2 linked regions of the Streptomyces collinus Tu 365 genome follow. The main gene of each other region encodes a partner of the protein of the gene in region 2 in a complex. Links are inferred from orthologs where the notes say so. Each region holds a gene or a part of one and is shown on either strand. Other genes may lie near its edges.

Region 1 (9,082 bases), 2.8 Mb from region 2 along the record:
CGGGGGGCGAGGTCGCCCCGGTGGCCGAGCCGCCGGAGTGGGCCGAGCAGTGGCTGTCGGGCAGACGCGGGCGCGCGGAGGGCGAACGGGCTGAGAGCGGCGGGAGTTCCGCCACCGGGTCCGCCGACCCGGAGGCGGCGCGGCGGCGGGCGGAGCGCCGGGCCGAGCGGGTGACGGCGGGCGCGACCGAGCTGGAGCAGCGCCTGTCCGACCTGTTGCGCGCCGGTCTGGCCTCGGCCGAGCAGGCGGGGTACGGCCTGTGGGACGAGACGGCGGCCCGCATGGTCGACGCGCAGGCGCCCGGACTGGCCGCCAGAGTGAGGGAGTTGGGGGCGATACCCGGTTCCGGACCCGGCTGGCCGGCCCGGCTGCTGGAGGAGTGCGCCCTGCTGCACCTGCTGGACCGGGGCTGGCTGCGGCGCGACCGGCTGCCGGACGAGCTCGCGGCCACCGTCCGCTCCCGGCTCGGTCTGCCCGCGCCGGCGGACGGCCCGCCGGTGCGCGACCGCTGGCTGGTCCTCGCGCAGTACGACACGGTGGACCCGAAACTGACGACACGCCGGATCTGGCTGCACGGCGCCGAGTCGGGCCACACCCGGCTGCTCCTGTCCTACGGCGCGGCGGGCCGGGCCCCCGAGCTGTCGCTGCCGGTCGGTCTGGCGGTGGAGGCCGACCTGACCGGGTTCCCTGGCGCCGGACAGGCCCGGGCGGCGCTGGGCGAGCGGTACGCCCCGCCCGCACCCACCGGCCTGCGCCCGCCCGGTGTGACCACGGCCGAGGCCGCGGCCCGCTACGGCGAGGCGCTGTGCGCGGACCCCTGGCTGGACTCGGTCCCGGTCACCCTGGACCGCGTCGTCCCGGCACCGGGCCCCGAACCGGGTTCCTGGCAACTGGCCGACGCGGAGGAGGACTCGGCGCTCCCGGTCGTCGCCGCCGCACCGTCCCGAGCGGGTCTGTGGCGGCTGGTCGCCCTTTCGGGCGGCGCCCCCGTCAAGGTCTTCGGCGAGTGCGGCCACCGCGGCTTCACCCCGCTGACGGCCTGGCCGCAGGGGCCGGGCGAGCCGGTGACGCTGTGCTGACGGCAACGGGACGGCCGCAGCCCGAGAGGGCGGCGGACGGGCGCGCCGCGCGGAGGGACGCGACGGGAGCGGCACGAGGAGAGCGACGGCATGACGCAAACGGCGTGAGGGAGGAGAGGGCGTGGCGGAAGAAGACGGCATGAACGGCAGCCCGGCCGCCGGGGGCGCCCCGGCAGCCGCGAGCCCCTGGGAGGATCTCGTCACCACGGCCCTCCTCGGCACCGACCGACGGCCCCCGGCGGTGGCGCCCGGCGGGCAGGCCCCGGCGGCGCTGCTGGACGCCGCCGCCGTGGCCACCGTGCGGCGGCGGGCGGGACTGCGGCCCGGGCGGGCCGCGCCCCGCCCGGAGCCCGCTCCGCGCGACCCCCGGCCCGCGCTGCCCGCGGCCGCGTCGCGCAGGCTCGCGATCCTGCTGGCCGACCGCCCCGGAGGCGGGGGCGGCGGCCGGCGCGGCAGCTCCCCGGACCTCATCGAGCTGCTCCCGCAGTGGCTCGCCGCGGCCGGCGCCCACGGGTACGCGGCACCCCCGCAGGCGCTGCCCGCGCTGCTGGACGCAGCCCGCGGCCGGACGGACCTGCGGCCGGCGGCGCTGGCGTTCGCCGGGCCCCGGGCGCTGTGGCTGGCCCGGCTGAACCCGGACTGGCGCTTCGCGCTGCGCTCGGCGCCGGGCGGCGGTGCGACCCTGCCCGACCCGGCGGACGGGGAAGCGGTGCGGCGGCTGTGGGAGGAGGGCCTGTTCGCCGAGCGGGTGGCGCTGCTGGCCGCGCTGCGCGCCCGTACGCCCGCGCCCGCCCGGGAGCTGCTGGCGTCGACCTGGCCGACGGAGCGGGCCGAGGACCGGCTGATGTTCCTCGACTCGCTGCGCACGGGCCTGTCCCTGGAGGACGAGCCGTTCCTCGAACAGGCGCTCGGTGACCGCAGCCGCAACGTCAGGTCGACGGCGGCGGAGCTGCTGTCCACGCTGCCGGGGTCGGCGCTCGCCGCGCGGATGGCGGTCCGGGCGGCGGCATGTGTGGCCCTGGACCGGACGGGGAACTCGCCGACGGTCGTCGTGGAGGCGCCACCCGAGTGCGATCCGGGCATGGAGCGTGACGGTGTGGCGGCGAAGCCTCCCACGGGCAGAGGAGAACGGTCGTGGTGGCTGGGTCAGCTGGTGGAGGCGGCACCGCTCGGCATCTGGGCGGGCCGGCTCGGCGGACGTACTCCGGAGCAGATCGTGGGGCTGCCGGTGGCGGACGACTGGCAGGCGGAGCTGCACGCGGCCTGGTGCCGGGCGGCGGTGCGCCAGGGCGACGCCGTGTGGTCGAGGGCACTGCTCGGCACGCCGTCGGCCCCGGAGGCCGGCGGGCCGGGAGCGGTGTCGCTGGCGGAGCGGGCGAAGCTGCTGGGCGCGCTGGAGCCGGAGGAGCGGGCCGTGTGGGTGGCCGGGTTCATCGCGACGCACGGCCTGTCGGAGGCGTTCCAGCTGCTCGGGGTGTGCGCGGTCCCATGGGCCGCCCCGCTCGGCCGGTCCGTGGTGGACGCCCTGGACATCGCACGGGACGCGGGCAGTTACCCCTGGAGTTTCAGCGGGGTGATGGGACTGGCCGAGCGCTGCCTGGACCCGGCGGAGGCCACCCGCCTGGAGGGCCTGCTCACGCTGCCCGACGAGCGGGAGGACGCGTCGCCGGGCGCCGGGGGCTACTGGGCCGAGGCGTTCCAGCGGCTCACCGCCACGCTGCGGCTGCGGGCGGCGATGGCCGCGGAACTGCGGCCGGAGACGCCGAGCCGCCCCGGGTCACCGCTGCCGTCCGGGCCGCTTCAGGGGTACGGCGGCTAGGCGGGCTGCCGGACGTTGCCGCGCACCCAGTCCACGATCTCGGTGGTGGTCGCACCGGGAGTGAAGATCGCCGCGACACCCTTCTCCTTCAGCGGCGGGATGTCCTCCTCCGGGATGATGCCGCCGCCGAAGACGAGGATGTCCGCGGCGTCGCGCTCCTTGAGGAGGTCGATGACGGCGGCGAAGAGGGTGTTGTGGGCACCGGAGAGGATGGACAGGCCGATCGCGTCGGCGTCCTCCTGGATGGCGGTGTCGACGATCTGCTCCGGCGTCTGGTGCAGGCCGGTGTAGATGACCTCCATACCTCCGTCGCGCAGCGCCCGCGCGATGACCTTGGCCCCGCGATCGTGGCCGTCGAGCCCCGGCTTCGCCACCACCACGCGGATCGGACCGGCTGCCACACCCATCACTGCCTCCATCAAGCGACCACGGAAGCGACCGCTTCCGCTCGTACCGACAAGTACCGCATATCTGGCACGTTCCGCCACCCGTGGGCAAGTGAACGAACGTTATCTCCAGCATCGCGCAACCGGCGGTTTTACGGTGCGGACAGAGGGGGAAATCACACGGTGGGACATGAGGGCACACGGGGGACCGAGCCGTCCCCCGGGTGCCGACAGGAGGTCGGCCAATGAAGGTCACCGGGGTACTTCCGCTCTTCCTCCCGTTCTACCGGCGCCTGTGGCCCGGCAGACTGGTCGACCTCTCCATGACACTGTTCAAGGCGACCGCGCTGGAGGCCGCGATCCTGGCCGGCCACCTGCTGCTGTATCCGACCGGCCTGGTCCAGGAACGCCGCTGCGCCCCGCTGGCCGCCGGGGAGGGCACGACGCGACTGCCCGCCCGCCCGGGCCCGCCGGTGGTGCTGCTGCACGGGTTCATCGACAACCGCTCCGTCTTCGTCCTGCTGCGCCGCAGTCTGGTCCGCAACGGCGGGCAGCGCGTCGAGTCGCTGAACTACTCCCCGCTGACCTGCGACATCCGGACCGCCGCCGAACTGCTGGGCCGGCACATCGAGGAGATCTGCGCCCGCACGGGCAGTGACCGCGTGGACATCGTGGGCCACAGCCTCGGCGGTCTGATCGCGCGTTATTACGTGCAGTGTCTGGGCGGTGACCTGAGGGTGCGCACGTTGGTCACGCTGGGCACCCCGCACTCCGGCACCCGGGCCGTGCCGCTGGCCAGCGCGCATCCGATCGTGCGGCAGATGCGTCCGGGCTCCGAGGTGATCGAGGAGCTGGCCCGGCCCGCGCCCGGCTGCCGCACCCGCTTCGTCAGCTTCTGGAGCGACCTGGACTCCGTGATGGATCCGCTGGAGGCCGCCTGCGTCGACCATCCCGACCTGGACGCGCTGAACGTGCGCGTGACCGGGATCGGGCACCTGGCCCTGCCGGTGCACCCGGCCGTCGCGGCCGGGATACGCGAGGCCCTGGAGGCCGCGCGGGCCGAGGAGACGGTCGCGGGCGGCCTGACGGTGGCCTGACGGCACCCCGGGAGCGGCTCCGGCCGGGCGCCCGGACGGGCGAACGGGTGGTTCGCCGGACCTCACGGCAGGCGACACAGCCGTCCCACAGGTGACCCACCGTCACCCATCATCGAACGCATTTCGAACACAAAGCCAAACTCGCGTCCGCCGTCCCCCGAAACACGGGCGATTGCCCGTTTCCGGCCAACGCGAAACCAGCCGAAGATTGTCGCGCCCGCATACCGCCGGGTACAGTCGCCGCACTGCTCTGGCAGCCCCTGTTGTCGAGGCGAAAGAGAAGTTGGTGAACGACCGTCACCCGTCGGGGAGTACGACCACCCCGGCCCCGGCTTCCGACGCCTCCGCCACGCACTACGCGCCGTACGGGACCCAGGAAGCCCACTACGGCGACTTCACCACGTACGGCGGACACGACGCCACCGGTTTCACGGCCGGTTCCACCGGCACCGGAACCTTCGCGGGCGACCCGCTCTTCGGCAGCCTCCCGGACGGCGACCAGCACACCTACGCCGCCACCCAGTGGGGCACCGGCACCGGCCACACCCCGGGCTACGACTCGTACCCGGCCCAGCACCACACGGCCTACGACTCCGGCACCTACGACAGCACCGCCTGGACGGTTCCCGCACAGGCCACCGGGCACGACGTCAGCGGCCAGTGGGACGCCGGCGCCTGGGCGCAGGCCGGACAGCCGGGCCACGACGGCCGGTCCGCCGTCGCCGAGCCCACCCAGCAGTGGGACTGGAACGCCCAGGCGTTCGACACGGGTGCCTACGACGCCACGCAGTGGAACTCCGACGGCACGGCCGCGGCGCACGAGCAGCTTGCCGAACCGTTCGACCAGCAGGCCACGGCCACGTTCGAGCAGGTCGGCGAAGCGCAGGCGACCACCGCCTTCGAGCATGCGTCCTACGAGGACACCGCCTACGGCGAAGCCGGCCACCTCGGCACACCGGACGACACGGCCACCGAGGACGACGAGCCGGGCTCCACGGGCGAACTGCCCGCCGTGTCCGACCTGCTCGACGACCAGGAGGAGACGACTCCGGCCCCGGCGTCCCGCGCGGGCTCGCGCGGCGCCGCGCGCTCCCGGCGCCGTACGCCCCCCAAGCGCTCCGCGCTGCTGACCATCGCCGTGCCCTCGGCCTGTGTGATGGGGGTGGCCGGGATCGCGGCCGCCTCCGTCGGCGGTCTGACGGGCGACGGCGGCAGCAACACCACCACCACCGCCCTGGACGCGCACGCGGTGAAACCGTCCGTCGCCAACAGCAAGCTGGACGCCCAGCTCCGCACGCTCTCCGCCGGGGCCGACGACTTCGCCGACCGGGCCAGCCGTACGCAGGACCGCATCGACCTTAAGGCGCAGCAGGAACTCCAGCAGAAGAAGGCGGCCGCCCAGGCCGCGCTCAAGGAGCGGCTGCGCCCCAAGTTCGCGCTGCCGGTCGCGCAGCGCGGGCTCAGCGCCTACTTCGGCCAGGCCGGTGTGAACTGGATGTCCGTGCACACGGGCATCGACTTCCCGGTCTCGTACGGCACCACCGTCATGTCCGCCGTCGACGGCGTCGTCTCCACGAAGTGGAACAGCGCCTACGGCAACATGATGATCGTGACGGCGAAGGACGGCACGGAGACCTGGTACTGCCACCTCTCCAGCTACCGCGTCGCCTCCGGCACGAGCGTCAAGGCCGGCCAGCCGATCGCCTTCTCGGGCAACTCGGGCAACTCCACCGGCCCGCACCTGCACTTCGAGGTCCGGCCCGCGGGCGGGGCGGCCATAGACCCCCTGCCGTGGCTGCGCAGCCACGGTCTCGACCCGACCTGATCCGAACCTGATCCGGGCCGATCCGACGTGGTCCGGCCTGAATCGACCTGACCTTCGAGCCCCGCCGGTCCGGCGGGGCTCGAGGTGTCTACAGCTTCTCCACCGGCGCGTACCGCAGCAGCAGCCGCTTCGGCTTGCCGTCCCCGAAGTCGATCGTCGCCTGGGCCTTGTCCTCCACGCCCGAGACCGCGACGACTGTGCCGAGCCCGAACTGGTCGTGGGTGACCCGGTCGCCGACGGCGAGGGACACGGCCGGCTTCTCGGCGGCCCGCCGGGTGGCGAACCCGGACGCGCCGGCCGCCGAGGAGCGGGACCGGGACGAGGAGAGCGAGGCCGCGATCCCGGAGACCGGCGCGGCGGACCGCGGCGCCGGAGCGCCCGTCCGCTTCCACTCCAGGTGGGCGGTCGGGATCTCCTCGAGGAAGCGGGAGGGCGGGTTGTACGAGGGCTGCCCCCAGGCGCTGCGCATCGCCGAACGCGTGAGGTAGAGCCGCTCACGGGCGCGCGTGATGCCGACGTAGGCCAGGCGCCGCTCCTCCTCCAGCTCCTTGGTCTGGCCGAGGGCGCGCATGTGCGGGAAGACGCCGTCCTCCATGCCGGTCAGGAAGACGACCGGGAACTCCAGCCCCTTGGCGGTGTGGAGGGTCATCAGGGTGATGACGCCGGCGCCGTCCTCCTCGTCCGGGATCTGGTCGGAGTCGGCGACCAGCGCGACCTGCTCCAGGAAGTCGGCCAGCGTGCCGGTCTCGCCCTCGCCGCGCTCCTGCTCGAACTCCAGGGCCACGGCCGCGAGTTCCTGGAGGTTCTCGATGCGGGTCTCGTCCTGCGGGTCGGTGGACGCCTGCAACTCGGCCAGGTAGCCGGTGCGTTCCAGTATCGCCTCCAGGACCGTGGCCGGTCCGGCGCCGGACTCCACGATCGTGCGGAGGTCCTCCATCAGCACGTTGAACCGCCTGACGGCGTTCGTCGACCGCGCGGCCATGCCGTACGCCTCGTCCACCCGCTTCAGCGCCTGCGGGAAGCTGATCTTCTCGCGCTGGGCGAGGGCGTCGATCATCGCCTCCGCGCGGTCGCCGATGCCCCGCTTGGGGACGTTGAGGATGCGGCGCAGCGGCACCGAGTCCTCGGGGTTGGCGAGGACCCGCAGGTAGGCCAGGACGTCGCGGACCTCCTTGCGCTCGTAGAAGCGCACACCGCCGACGACCTTGTAGGGCAGGCCGACACGGATGAAGACCTCTTCGAAGACACGGGACTGGGCGTTGGTGCGGTAGAAGACGGCGACGTCCCCGGCCTTCGCCTCGCCCGCGTCGGTGAGGCGGTCTATCTCGTCGGCGACGAACTGGGCCTCGTCGTGCTCGGTGTCCGCCACGTAGCCGGTGATCCGCGCGCCCTGGCCGGCGTTGGTCCACAGGTTCTTCGGACGGCGGGACTCGTTGCGCTCGATGACCGCGTTGGCCGCCGAGAGGATCGTCTGGGTGGAGCGGTAGTTCTGCTCCAGCAGGATCGTCGTGGCGTCCGGGTAGTCCTCCTCGAACTGGAGGATGTTGCGGATGGTCGCGCCGCGGAAGGCGTAGATCGACTGGTCCGCGTCACCGACCACGCAGAGTTCGGCGGGCGGCAGGTCGGCCTCGCCCGGCGGCACGTCCACCGGGTGCTCGGCGGTGCCGACGAGTTCGCGCACCAGCGCGTACTGGGCGTGGTTGGTGTCCTGGTACTCGTCGACCAGGACGTGCCGGAAGCGGCGGCGGTAGTGCTCGGCGACGTCCGGGAAGGCGCGCAGCAGGTTGACCGTCGTCATGATCAGGTCGTCGAAGTCGAGCGCGTTGGCCTCGCGCAGCCGCGACTGGTAGAGCGCGTAGGCCTGCGCGAGGGTCTTCTCGAAGCCGTCGGTGGCCTGGGCGGCGAAGTCCTCCTCGTCGATCAGCTCGTTCTTGAGGTTGCTGATCTTGGCGCTGAAGGACTTGGGCGGGAACCGCTTGGGGTCGAGGTCGAGGTCCCGGCAGACCAGGGCCATCAGGCGCTTGCTGTCGGCGGCGTCGTAGATCGAGAAGGACGAGGTGAAGCCCAGCCTCTTCGACTCGCGCCGCAGGATCCGCACGCACGCGCTGTGGAAGGTCATGACCCACATCGCGTTCGCGCGCGGGCCGACGAGCTGCTCCACGCGCTCCTTCATCTCGCCCGCGGCCTTGTTCGTGAAGGTGATCGCGAGGATCTGGCCGGGGTGCACGTGCCGCTCGGCGAGCAGGTGGGCGATGCGGTGGGTGAGCACCCGGGTCTTGCCCGAGCCCGCGCCGGCGACGATGAGCAGCGGTGAGCCGGCGTGGACGACGGCCGCGCGCTGGTTCTCGTTCAGCCCGTCGAGGAGGGCGGCCGCGTCGAGCGCGGGGCGGGGGGCTCCGTCGCGGTAGTGGGCGTCACGGTCCGGCGGCACGTCGAACTTCCCGCCGAACAGATCGTCCGGAACGGGCTCCGGCGCGTGATCGTCCTCGGGCGGCGGCGGGTGCTCCTCCTCGTGCCCGCGAGGGGCCTGGAGGTCCGCCAGGAAGCTGTCGTCAAAGAGGCTGCTCATCGCTCTACGAGTTTAGGGCGCCGCACCGACAACCGGATCCCGCCCCGGAAACCCGGCCCGCGCGGGGGCCGCAACCGGACACGGCGCACCGCGCCCGGCCGTCGCGCCGAGGACGCCGACATGGCCCTCACGCTGCGAGAGCGCCCTGTCACACCGGTGTGAAACCGGCGCCAGGTCACGGAAATGTATCGGACATAAGGCACACCAACCTTCACAGGAGTCACACGAGTTGGCTAAGTTGCCGTCAGGCCGCACGCACCCCTTCCGGCGAACGTCGCCGGGCGTCGCGGCCTCCGCCGAGTCCGGT
Region 2 (9,025 bases):
TCGCCCTGCCGGGTGATCGGCAGGAAGTAGTCGCGGTGCCGCACGGTCTGGGTGGTGACGAACAGGCCGTAGAGGACCAGCGAGGAGACCGCGGCGAACATCAACTGCACGCTGGAGAACTCGGGGCCCGGCTTGCTGGTGGTGAAGGTCGGCAGCACCAGGCTGAGCGTGGCCAGCGTGGCCACCGTGGCCAGGGCGGCGCCGGTGCCCTCGGGGTTGAAGACGGCCGTGCCGTGCCGCAGGGAGGCGACCAGGAGGCAGAGTCCGACGATGCCGTTGCAAGTGATCATCACGGCGGCGAACACGGTGTCCCTGGCCAGGGTGGCACTCTTGTCGCCGCCGTCGACCATGAGGGTGACGATCAGAGCCACCTCGATGATCGTGACCGCGATGGCCAGGACCAGGGAGCCGAAGGGTTCTCCGACCCGGTGGGCGATCACCTCGGCGTGGTGCACCGCCGCGAGTACGGATCCCGCCAGGACCAGGGTGACCAGGCCGACGACCGCTCCGGGCAGGCCGCGTCCCCAGGTGAAGATCAGCAGGATCACCGCGAGCACCGGCACGAGGAGCGTCCACTGCCCGGCGAGCGAGGTGAGCCGTTTGATCATGCCGCGATCGTTGCAGACAGTCACATGATTCGCATTCCGTTCTTTCCGGATGCCTGGTCGTCCTTTCCTGTGCGGGTCCCCCGCTCCTGAGTGGGGCACCGGGCGCCTGCCACGCCCGGCGCCCCAAGGGTCGGGGGACGGTTCACGCCTCCTCGCCCGGTCAGGCGTCGACGCTGTTCCTGCTGTCCCTGCTCTCACCGCCGGCCTTGTCGCCCTCCGCCGGGCTCTCGCCGGCACGGGAGGCCGTGTCGGCGGCCGCCTGCTTCCTGGTGGCCAGCAGGCTGGTGACCGTGGTGACCGCGAGGACCGCGCAGATCACGCCCAGGGAGACCGGGGTGCTGATCTCGGGGACGTGGACGCCGGTCTCGTGCAGCGCGTGCAGCACCAGCTTGACGCCGATGAAGCCGAGGATGACCGACAGGCCGTAGGACAGGTGCACCAGCTTCTTCAGCAGGCCGCCGATGAGGAAGTACAGCTGGCGCAGGCCCATCAGGGCGAAGGCGTTGGCGGTGAAGACGATGTACGGGTCCTGGGTCAGACCGAAGATCGCGGGGATCGAGTCGAGCGCGAACAGCACGTCCGTGGTGCCGATGGCGAGCATCACGACCAGCATCGGGGTCATGACCCGCTTGCCGTTCTGCTCGATCCACAGCTTGGTGCCGTGGTAGCGGTCGGCCACGCCGAACCTGCGCTCGGCCGCCTTCAGCAGCTTGTTCTCCTCGAACTCCTCGTCCTCGTCGTCGCCGCGGGCCTCCTGGACCAGCTTCCAGGCGGTCCAGACCAGGAAGGCACCGAAGAGGAAGAACACCCAGGAGAAGCTGGCCGTGATCGCCGCTCCGGCCGCGATGAACACGGCCCGCAGGACGAGGGCTATGAGGACGCCGACGAGCAGCACCCGCTGCTGGTACTGCGAGGGCACCGCGAACTTCGCCATGATCAGGACGAAGACGAAGAGGTTGTCGACGCTGAGCGATTTCTCGGTGATGAAGCCCGCGAGGAACTCGCCGGCCGGCTGACCGCCGCCGAAGAGGAACAGGCCGAGTCCGAAGAGGCCGGCCAGGGCGATCCAGACGACCGTCCAGATGCCCGCTTCCTTGATCGACACGTCATGGGGCTTGCGCCCGATGAAGAAGTCGACGGCGATCAGGGCGGCGAGACCCACGATGGTCAGGACCCACAGGGTCATGGAGACTTCCATTGCACCTCCGGCAATACGTCATGGCGAACACATTCGCGTGGTCACTGCCGGAGGTCTCTTCCACCCGGTACGGGCCGACGCCCCGGGATCCTCATCGGTCCGTACTGACGGGTGCGTCGCAGCCAGGGAGTACTCCCCTCCGTACGGAAGACAGTACCCCAATCACCAAGGAAAGGTAAAGTGCTAGGTAAAGCTACTGCCAAATCAGCAGCTCATGGGCACTTTACTTACGCTTGGTGCGGGCTTCTGTCAGCTCGGTGAGCACCTGCTCCAGGACCCTGCTGCCGGGCGGCACCAGACAGGGCTCGTACGTCCAGGCGTGACCGACCCACGGGTCGGCGAGGTGGTCGCAGGGCACGGGGGTGAGTCGCATGAGCGAACGCCACAGCGGGTCGAGCAACGGGCCGTAGGCCTCGGCGTCCTCGCGGTCCGCGACCATCAGCAGGTGCACGCCGACGGCCGGTCCCTCGTCGGCGAGATAGCGCAACCGGGTCACGGCCCGGTCGTCGAATCCGTGCGGGAAGTCGTTGACGATCAGCAGCTGCTGGGCGGCGTCGACGTCCGGCGGCAGCGCTTCGGCCGCCCCGCCCCGCACCGCCATCTGCGTGAGGTCGACCCGGCGGGTGAGCCGCTCCAGCACCTCGGCCACGCCCGCGGCGCCACTCGCGGGCGCCGCCGCCACGGCGCCCGTCCGGACGAGCGGCAGCAGCGCTTCGGCGCCGGCTCCGGCCGCGTCGACGACCTGGACGGCGAACTCCCCCGCCGGGTGGACGGCGAGCAGCCGGGCCGCGAGTGCCACGGCGCTCTCCATGGCCAGCCGGCGCGCGGAAGGGGAGTCGTGGACGGTGCCGTCGGGTCCCTCCAGGGGCCCGCTGTCGATCCACAGTCCTCGCTCCAGCGGGAGCCTGGCCAGCAGCGGGATGCGCAGCAGCGCGCTCTCGGGGAGGCAGAGGTCGCCGAGTCGCAGGGCCATGGGGGGCTCGGCCGGTACCCGGTAGCCGTGCCAGACGGGGTTGTCCCAGCGGGCGAAGGCCGGCGGGAGCGCCGGCTCGACGACCTCGGACTCGGCGGTGAGCTGGGCGAGGTCGCGGTCGAAGGCGGCCCGCGCCTGGTCGGAGAGCTGGGTGTGCCGGGCCTGGGCCGCCTCGCGCGCGGCCTCTCCCGTGCCCCCGAGCCGGTTGCGGGGATCGGCCAGGGCCTGGTCGAGTTCCTTCTCCAGCCGGGAGTCGGCGAACTCGACGGCGCCGCGGTACGCGGCCGTGGTGCGGGCCAGGTCCTCGAACATGCCCCAGACCTGGTTGTACAGCCGCTCCTCCATCGACCAGCCGACCGCGTCGCCCGCCACCGGCGGCGTGGGCTGCCCGGCCGGGGCCGGTGCCTCCGGGGACGGGGACGGCGCGGCGCCGGCACGGCGGTGGGGGTGGCTGTAGTCAATCGGGCCGCCGGGGGCGTCCTGGGACCGCGGCGCCGGTACAGCGCGGGCGAGGCTCGCGGCCACCGCCTCCTGGATGACAGCGGCGAGTTCCCCGGCTCCGGCCAGGCCCTGGTCGGCCAGGAGTGCGGGGAGGCCCAGGGCGTAGCCCTGTCCCACCGCGCGGACCTTCCAGGTGTCGTTCCTGCGGTACAGCTCCAGCGCGACGACGGCCGACTCGGCGTCCAGGCCGGTGAGGGTGAACCGGGCGATCTCGGTGCCGTCCGGGGCGGTGACCGCCGTCTGCGGGGCGGCGACCGCGCCGAACCGGAGGGGGCACCCGGGCTGCGTGGGCAGCGCCAGGAGGACCGAGACGCGCTGGACCGCCTCCGGGAGGGCGGCCAGGTCGACGGCGATCCGGTGGTCGGCGGCGGCCTGCCCGGACACCTCGATCCCGGGCAGGTGGGGGGCGCCGGGGTGGGCCACCCACTCGGCGCCGCGCACGGTGCCGTGCTCGTCGCCGAGCGCGGCACCCGCGAGGACCGGTACGCCGGCGGAGACCCGGATCTCCACCCGGGTCCGGGACAGCGGGTGGTTCTGCCCCCGCACCAGCTCGGCCGTCATCGCCGTCGCCCCCCCTGTGTGGTGTTGTCGTGCGCTGCGCCGTGCGGGGTGGTCGCCCTACAGGTGCGGCAGGATCGTCGGCATCAGGTCCTGGAAGGTGCGGCCCTTGGCGGGCTCGCCGAGTGCGGTCATCGTCCAGCCCGAGCCCACGCGGTGCACCTTGGCCATGATCTGGGCGGTGTACGCGCCGCCGCCCGCCAGCGTGTAGCGGGCGAGTTCCTGGCCGTTGGTCTCGTCCACCAGGCGGCAGAACGCGTTCTGCACCTCCTGGAACGTCTGACCGGTGAAGGAGTTCACGGTGAAGACGATCTGGTCGATGTGGACCGGGACCCGCTGCAGGTCGACCAGGATGGCCTCGTCGTCGCCGCCCTGGCCGGAGCCGCCGACGAGGTTGTCTCCGGTGTGGCGCACGGAGCCGTCGTCGCTGACCAGGTGGCGGAAGAAGACGACGTCGACCGGCTGCTTCTCGGCGAAGAGGACGGCCGAGGCGTCCAGGTCGATCTCCTGCGTGCGCGAGCCGAACAGGCCCCGGCGCTTCGCCGCCTGCCAGCCGAGACCCATACGGACGGCGGTCAGGGTGGCGCCGTCCTTCTTCTCCAGGCTGATGGCCTGACCCTTGGACAGATTGACGGTCACGGCTGTCTTCCCCTCTCGTTTTCCCCTGTTGCCGCGCAGCGCGCGGTTGCCAGAACCCTACGCAGGAGCACTGACAGTGCCGAACCCCGGCCCACGGTTTGTGTCGGTGTTGCAACACAGCGCGCGGACACCGGGGTCCGGTGGGGCCGTTAGGGCCGCCGGGGAGTCAGGCGATGCCTGCCTCCCGCATCTGGCGCAGCTCCTTCTTCATCTCGGAGACCTCGTCACGCAGCCGGGCGGCGATCTCGAACTTCAGCTCGGCTGCGGCCGCCCGCATCCGGTCCGTCATCTCCTCGATCTGCTCGGCGAGCTCGGCCGCGGGACGGTCCGTCGGCACCGTGGCCGTCTTGCCCTTGGCGGCCTTGCCCGCCTTCGCGCCCTTGAGCGACTTGTCGCCCAGCGACGGCACGGGTGCCTTGGCGCTCTTGCCGTCCTTGGGGTTGCGGTAGCCGGTGCCGAGGAGCTGTTCGGTGTCGACCTCCTCGCGGGCGATCTGCGCGACGATGTCGTTGATCTTCTTGCGCAGCGGCTGCGGGTCGATGCCGTTGGCCTTGTTGTAGGCGACCTGCTTCTCCCGGCGCCGGTTGGTCTCGTCGATGGCCTTCTCCATCGCCGGGGTGATCTTGTCGGCGTACATGTGGACCTGGCCGGAGACGTTGCGCGCCGCGCGGCCGATGGTCTGGATGAGGGAGGTCCCGGAGCGCAGGAAGCCCTCCTTGTCGGCGTCGAGGATGGCCACCAGGGACACCTCGGGCAGGTCGAGGCCCTCGCGCAGGAGGTTGATGCCGACCAGGACGTCGAACTCACCGGCGCGCAGCTCACGCAGCAGCTCGACCCGGCGCAGGGTGTCGACGTCGCTGTGCAGGTAGCGCACCTGGATGCCCATTTCCAGGAAGTAGTCGGTGAGGTCCTCGGCCATCTTCTTGGTCAGCGTGGTGACCAGGACGCGCTCGTCCTTCTCGGTGCGGGTGCGGATCTCGTGCACCAGGTCGTCGATCTGGCCCTCGGTGGGCTTGACCACCACCTCCGGGTCGACCAGACCCGTCGGCCGGATGATCTGCTCGACGACGCCGTCGCCGCGGGAGAGCTCGTAGGCGCCCGGGGTCGCCGACAGGTAGACCGTCTGCCCGATCCGCCCCTGGAACTCCTCCCACTTCAGCGGGCGGTTGTCCAGCGCGGAGGGCAGCCGGAAGCCGTGGTCGACGAGCGTGCGCTTGCGGGAGGCGTCGCCCTCGTACATGGCACCGATCTGCGGCACGGTGACGTGCGACTCGTCGATGACGAGCAGGAAGTCGTCCGGGAAGTAGTCCAGCAGGGTGTTGGGCGGGGAGCCCGGCAGACGCCCGTCGAAGTGCATCGAGTAGTTCTCCACGCCGGAGCAGGTGCCGATCTGGCGGAGCATCTCGATGTCGTAGGTGGTGCGCATCCGCAGACGCTGGGCCTCCAGCAGCTTGCCCTGCTTCTCCAGCTCGGCCAGCCGCTCCACCAGCTCCTTCTCGATGTCGTTGACGGCCCGCTCCATGCGCTCGGGTCCCGCGACGTAGTGGGAGGCGGGGAAGACGTACAGCTGCTGGTCGTCGCTGATGATCTCGCCGGTGATCGGGTGGAGCGTGGACAGCGCCTCGATCTCGTCGCCGAACATCTCGATGCGGACGGCCAGCTCCTCGTAGACCGGGAAGATCTCGATGGTGTCGCCGCGCACCCGGAAGGTGCCGCGGCTGAAGGCCACGTCGTTGCGCGTGTACTGGATGTCGACGAAGCGGCGCAGCAGCTGGTCGCGGTCGATCTCGTCGCCGACCCGCAGGGGGACCATGCGGTCCACGTACTCCTGCGGCGTGCCCAGGCCGTAGATGCAGGAGACCGAGGCCACCACGATGACGTCGCGGCGGGTGAGCAGCGAGTTCGTCGCCGAGTGACGCAGCCGCTCGACCTCCTCGTTGATCGAGGAGTCCTTCTCGATGTAGGTGTCCGACTGCGGGACGTAGGCCTCGGGCTGGTAGTAGTCGTAGTACGAGACGAAGTACTCGACCGCGTTGTTCGGGAGGAGCTCGCGGAACTCGTTGGCCAGCTGGGCGGCCAGCGTCTTGTTCGGCGCCATCACGAGGGTGGGGCGCTGGAGCTTCTCGATCATCCAGGCGGTGGTGGCGGACTTTCCGGTGCCGGTCGCGCCCAGCAGGACGACATCCTTCTCGCCGGCCTCGATGCGCTTGGCCAGGTCGGCGATGGCCGCCGGCTGGTCGCCGCCGGGCTGGTAGGGACTGACGACCTCGAAAGGCGCCACCGTGCGTTCGATGTGAGAGACGGGCCGCATGCCATCAACCGTACGACCCTCCACTGACAACCGGTTCCGGTCAGCGGTTCTACGGGGTGCGGGAGGCGTGGTGGCGCTCGTGCCGGACCGGCCGGCGGGCGGTGTGGGGCTGCGTTCGGCGGTCCTGGTGGGAGGGCACGGCGGCGGCCGGGACGCCCGGCTTCTCCTCGACGGGGGAACGGGCCGGGTTCCCCGTGATCATCAGGGGGTCGCGCATCACGACGACGCCCGCGATGAGCAGGAAGACGAGCGGGCCGATGAGCATGGGGGCGAGGACGTCGGCCCCGGAGCCGGTCGTGGCGGCGCTGGGCGGGGTGTGGAGGTGGACGTCGAGGGCGGCCATGCCCATGTAGTGCATGCCGCTGACGGCGAGGCCCATCACGAGGCTGGCGCCCACGCTCCACAGGAAGCCACGGACGCGGCCGGCCGCCCACAGGGCGGCCGTGGCGGCCACGACCGCTATGACGACGGAGGCGGCGACGGTGAGGGTGTTGTACGTGAACCTGCCGTCGAACTGCATGCCGGCCATGCCCAGGTAGTGCATCGAGGCGACGCCCAGACCGGTGATCGTGCCGCCGGTGAACAAGGCGGTGCCGGTGGCGCCCCGGTAGCCGACGATGAAGATCCCGACGCCCACCATGACGACGGCGAGGGCGAGGCTCGCATAGGTGATCGGCTGGTCGTAGTGGATCGGCGTCTCCTTGATGCTGAAGCCGATCATGGCGACGAAGTGCATGGTCCAGATACCGGAGCCGATCGCGGCCGAGCCGAGGGCCAGCCAGGCGGGCCGCCGGGAGTGCGTGACCAGCAAGGATCTCGTGGTGCAGCGCAGGCCGAGGGCGCCACCGAGGCAGGCCATCAGATAGGCCACCAACGGGGTGACGGCCCCGTAACTGAATCCGTCGACCGTGCCCTGCATGCGCGGCTGCCCTTCCGCCCTGTTCCGTCCCGGAATATCCGACTTGCGCCCCCGTCCCAGGACCGCGGGGGCGACCAGGGTTGACGCTGAGAGTATGACCCCCACCGGAATGGTCGAACGATTTTCCGGCAAAGAAACACGGTCTTGCCCCACTTGTGCGGCACTCGTGAGCGGACTTGCACGCTGTCGTTCACCGGGTGGCCGCTCCGCGCACGCGTGCTCTTACCGTCTGCTGTCAAGCTGGTGCTGTCGGTAACCGATCGACGCGAGGAGACCGCATGTACGCGCGCGCAGTCGCCGCCACGACCACCGTGATCCTGGGTACGGCAGCCCTGCTGACCCCCCTGTCCGCGGCCGAGGCCCGGGCGGGCGAGGTCGGCCGTCCCACGGTGGTCGCACACCGTGGTGCCTCGGCCTACGCCCCCGAAAATACGCTCGCTTCCATCGACAAGGCCGCGGAGCTCGGCTTCACCTGGGTGGAGAACGACGTGCAGCGCACCAAGGACGGCGAGCTGGTCGTCATCCACGACGACAGCCTGCGGCGCACGACGGACGTCGAGAAGGTCTTCCCGGACCGGGCGCCCTGGAAGGTGAAGGACTTCACCGCCGCCGAGATCTCCCGGCTGGACGCCGGCAGCTGGTTCTCGCCCGCGTACGCGGGCACGCGCGTGCCGACGCTCGAGCAGTACATGCGCCGGGTCGAGCGCAACCACGAGAAACTGCTGCTGGAGATCAAGAACCCCGAGCTCTACCCCGGCATCGAGCAGCAGACGCTGAAGCTGCTGAGCAACGAGGGCTGGCTGGGCCCCCGGCACCACGACCGGCTGATCGTCCAGAGCTTCAGCGCCGACTCCTTGCGGACGGTGCACGAGCTGAGGCCGGCCGTCACCACCGCCTACCTCGGCAGGCCGCCCGTCGCGGAGCTGCCCGAGTACGCGCACTTCGTCGATCTGATCAATCCCTCGTACGGGTCGATCTCCGGCGCCTACGTCTCCGCGGTGCACACCTTCACCGGGCCGCACGGCAGGACGCTCGGCGTGTTCGCGTGGACGGTGGACGACCCGGCCACCGCCTGGCAGGTCGCCGGCTACGGCGTCGACGGGGTCATCACCAACCGGCCCGACGTGGTCAGGGCCGCCCTGGGGACGGACTGAGCCTCCGGGCCGGCTGCCGTGCGGCGGGCGTTGTCAGTGGCGGGTCGTACGGTGGGCGCATGGACAGCCATGGGCAGGACGAGCAGCGGGTCGTGTGGGCCGTCGTGGACACCGGCATCGGCCCGCTGATGCTGGCGGCGACCCGCGAGGGCCTGGTCAACGTG

Evidence for each region.
Region 1: the proteins of uvrB (region 2) and pcrA are in contact, whole or in part, in a crystal structure (PDB 7EGT), measured with the Thermus thermophilus proteins. The link is inferred for Streptomyces collinus Tu 365 from one-to-one orthologs. Residues at the interface, in WP_096411307.1 of Thermus thermophilus: Glu23, Leu25, Arg26, Asp27, Gly28, Glu29, Arg30, Phe31, Arg55, Glu326, Asp327, Phe328, Glu379, Ser382, Gln383, His398, Gly400, Arg401; in WP_096412145.1 of Thermus thermophilus: His654, Arg656, Phe657, Gln666, Asp668, Glu669, Lys680, Arg681, Leu682, Ser683, Lys685, Tyr686, Ala687.

What each region holds. Positions count from the first base shown.
Region 1 is NC_021985.1:5,172,613-5,181,694, reverse strand. What follows is about bases 6,036-9,082. They hold pcrA (DNA helicase PcrA), read right to left. Parts: upstream 8,776-9,082; coding sequence 6,295-8,775; downstream 6,036-6,294. Other genes in these bases: B446_RS22645 (M23 family metallopeptidase), read left to right, coding at 6,036-6,206. Also shown: B446_RS22665 (SWIM zinc finger family protein), read left to right, coding at 1-1,079; B446_RS22660 (DUF5691 domain-containing protein), read left to right, coding at 1,219-2,898; B446_RS22655 (cobalamin B12-binding domain-containing protein), read right to left, coding at 2,895-3,305; B446_RS22650 (esterase/lipase family protein), read left to right, coding at 3,530-4,381; more of B446_RS22645, read left to right, coding at 4,668-6,035. UniProt on the Escherichia coli protein: A helicase with DNA-dependent ATPase activity. Unwinds DNA duplexes with 3'-5' polarity. Translocates on single-stranded DNA with 3'-5' polarity. Initiates unwinding more efficiently from a nicked substrate than double-stranded DNA.
Region 2 is NC_021985.1:2,387,946-2,396,970, forward strand. What follows is about bases 4,217-7,206. They hold uvrB (excinuclease ABC subunit UvrB), read right to left. Parts: upstream 6,789-7,206; coding sequence 4,644-6,788; downstream 4,217-4,643. Other genes in these bases: B446_RS10195 (TerD family protein), read right to left, coding at 4,217-4,477; B446_RS10205 (MHYT domain-containing protein), read right to left, coding at 6,838-7,206. In the rest of the region: B446_RS10180 (calcium:proton antiporter), read right to left, coding at 1-608; B446_RS10185 (TerC family protein), read right to left, coding at 769-1,806; B446_RS10190 (TerD family protein), read right to left, coding at 2,030-3,841; more of B446_RS10195, read right to left, coding at 3,899-4,216; more of B446_RS10205, read right to left, coding at 7,207-7,707; B446_RS10210 (glycerophosphodiester phosphodiesterase), read left to right, coding at 7,986-8,861; B446_RS10215 (methylated-DNA--[protein]-cysteine S-methyltransferase), read left to right, coding at 8,921-9,025. UniProt on the Escherichia coli protein: The UvrABC repair system catalyzes the recognition and processing of DNA lesions. A damage recognition complex composed of 2 UvrA and 2 UvrB subunits scans DNA for abnormalities.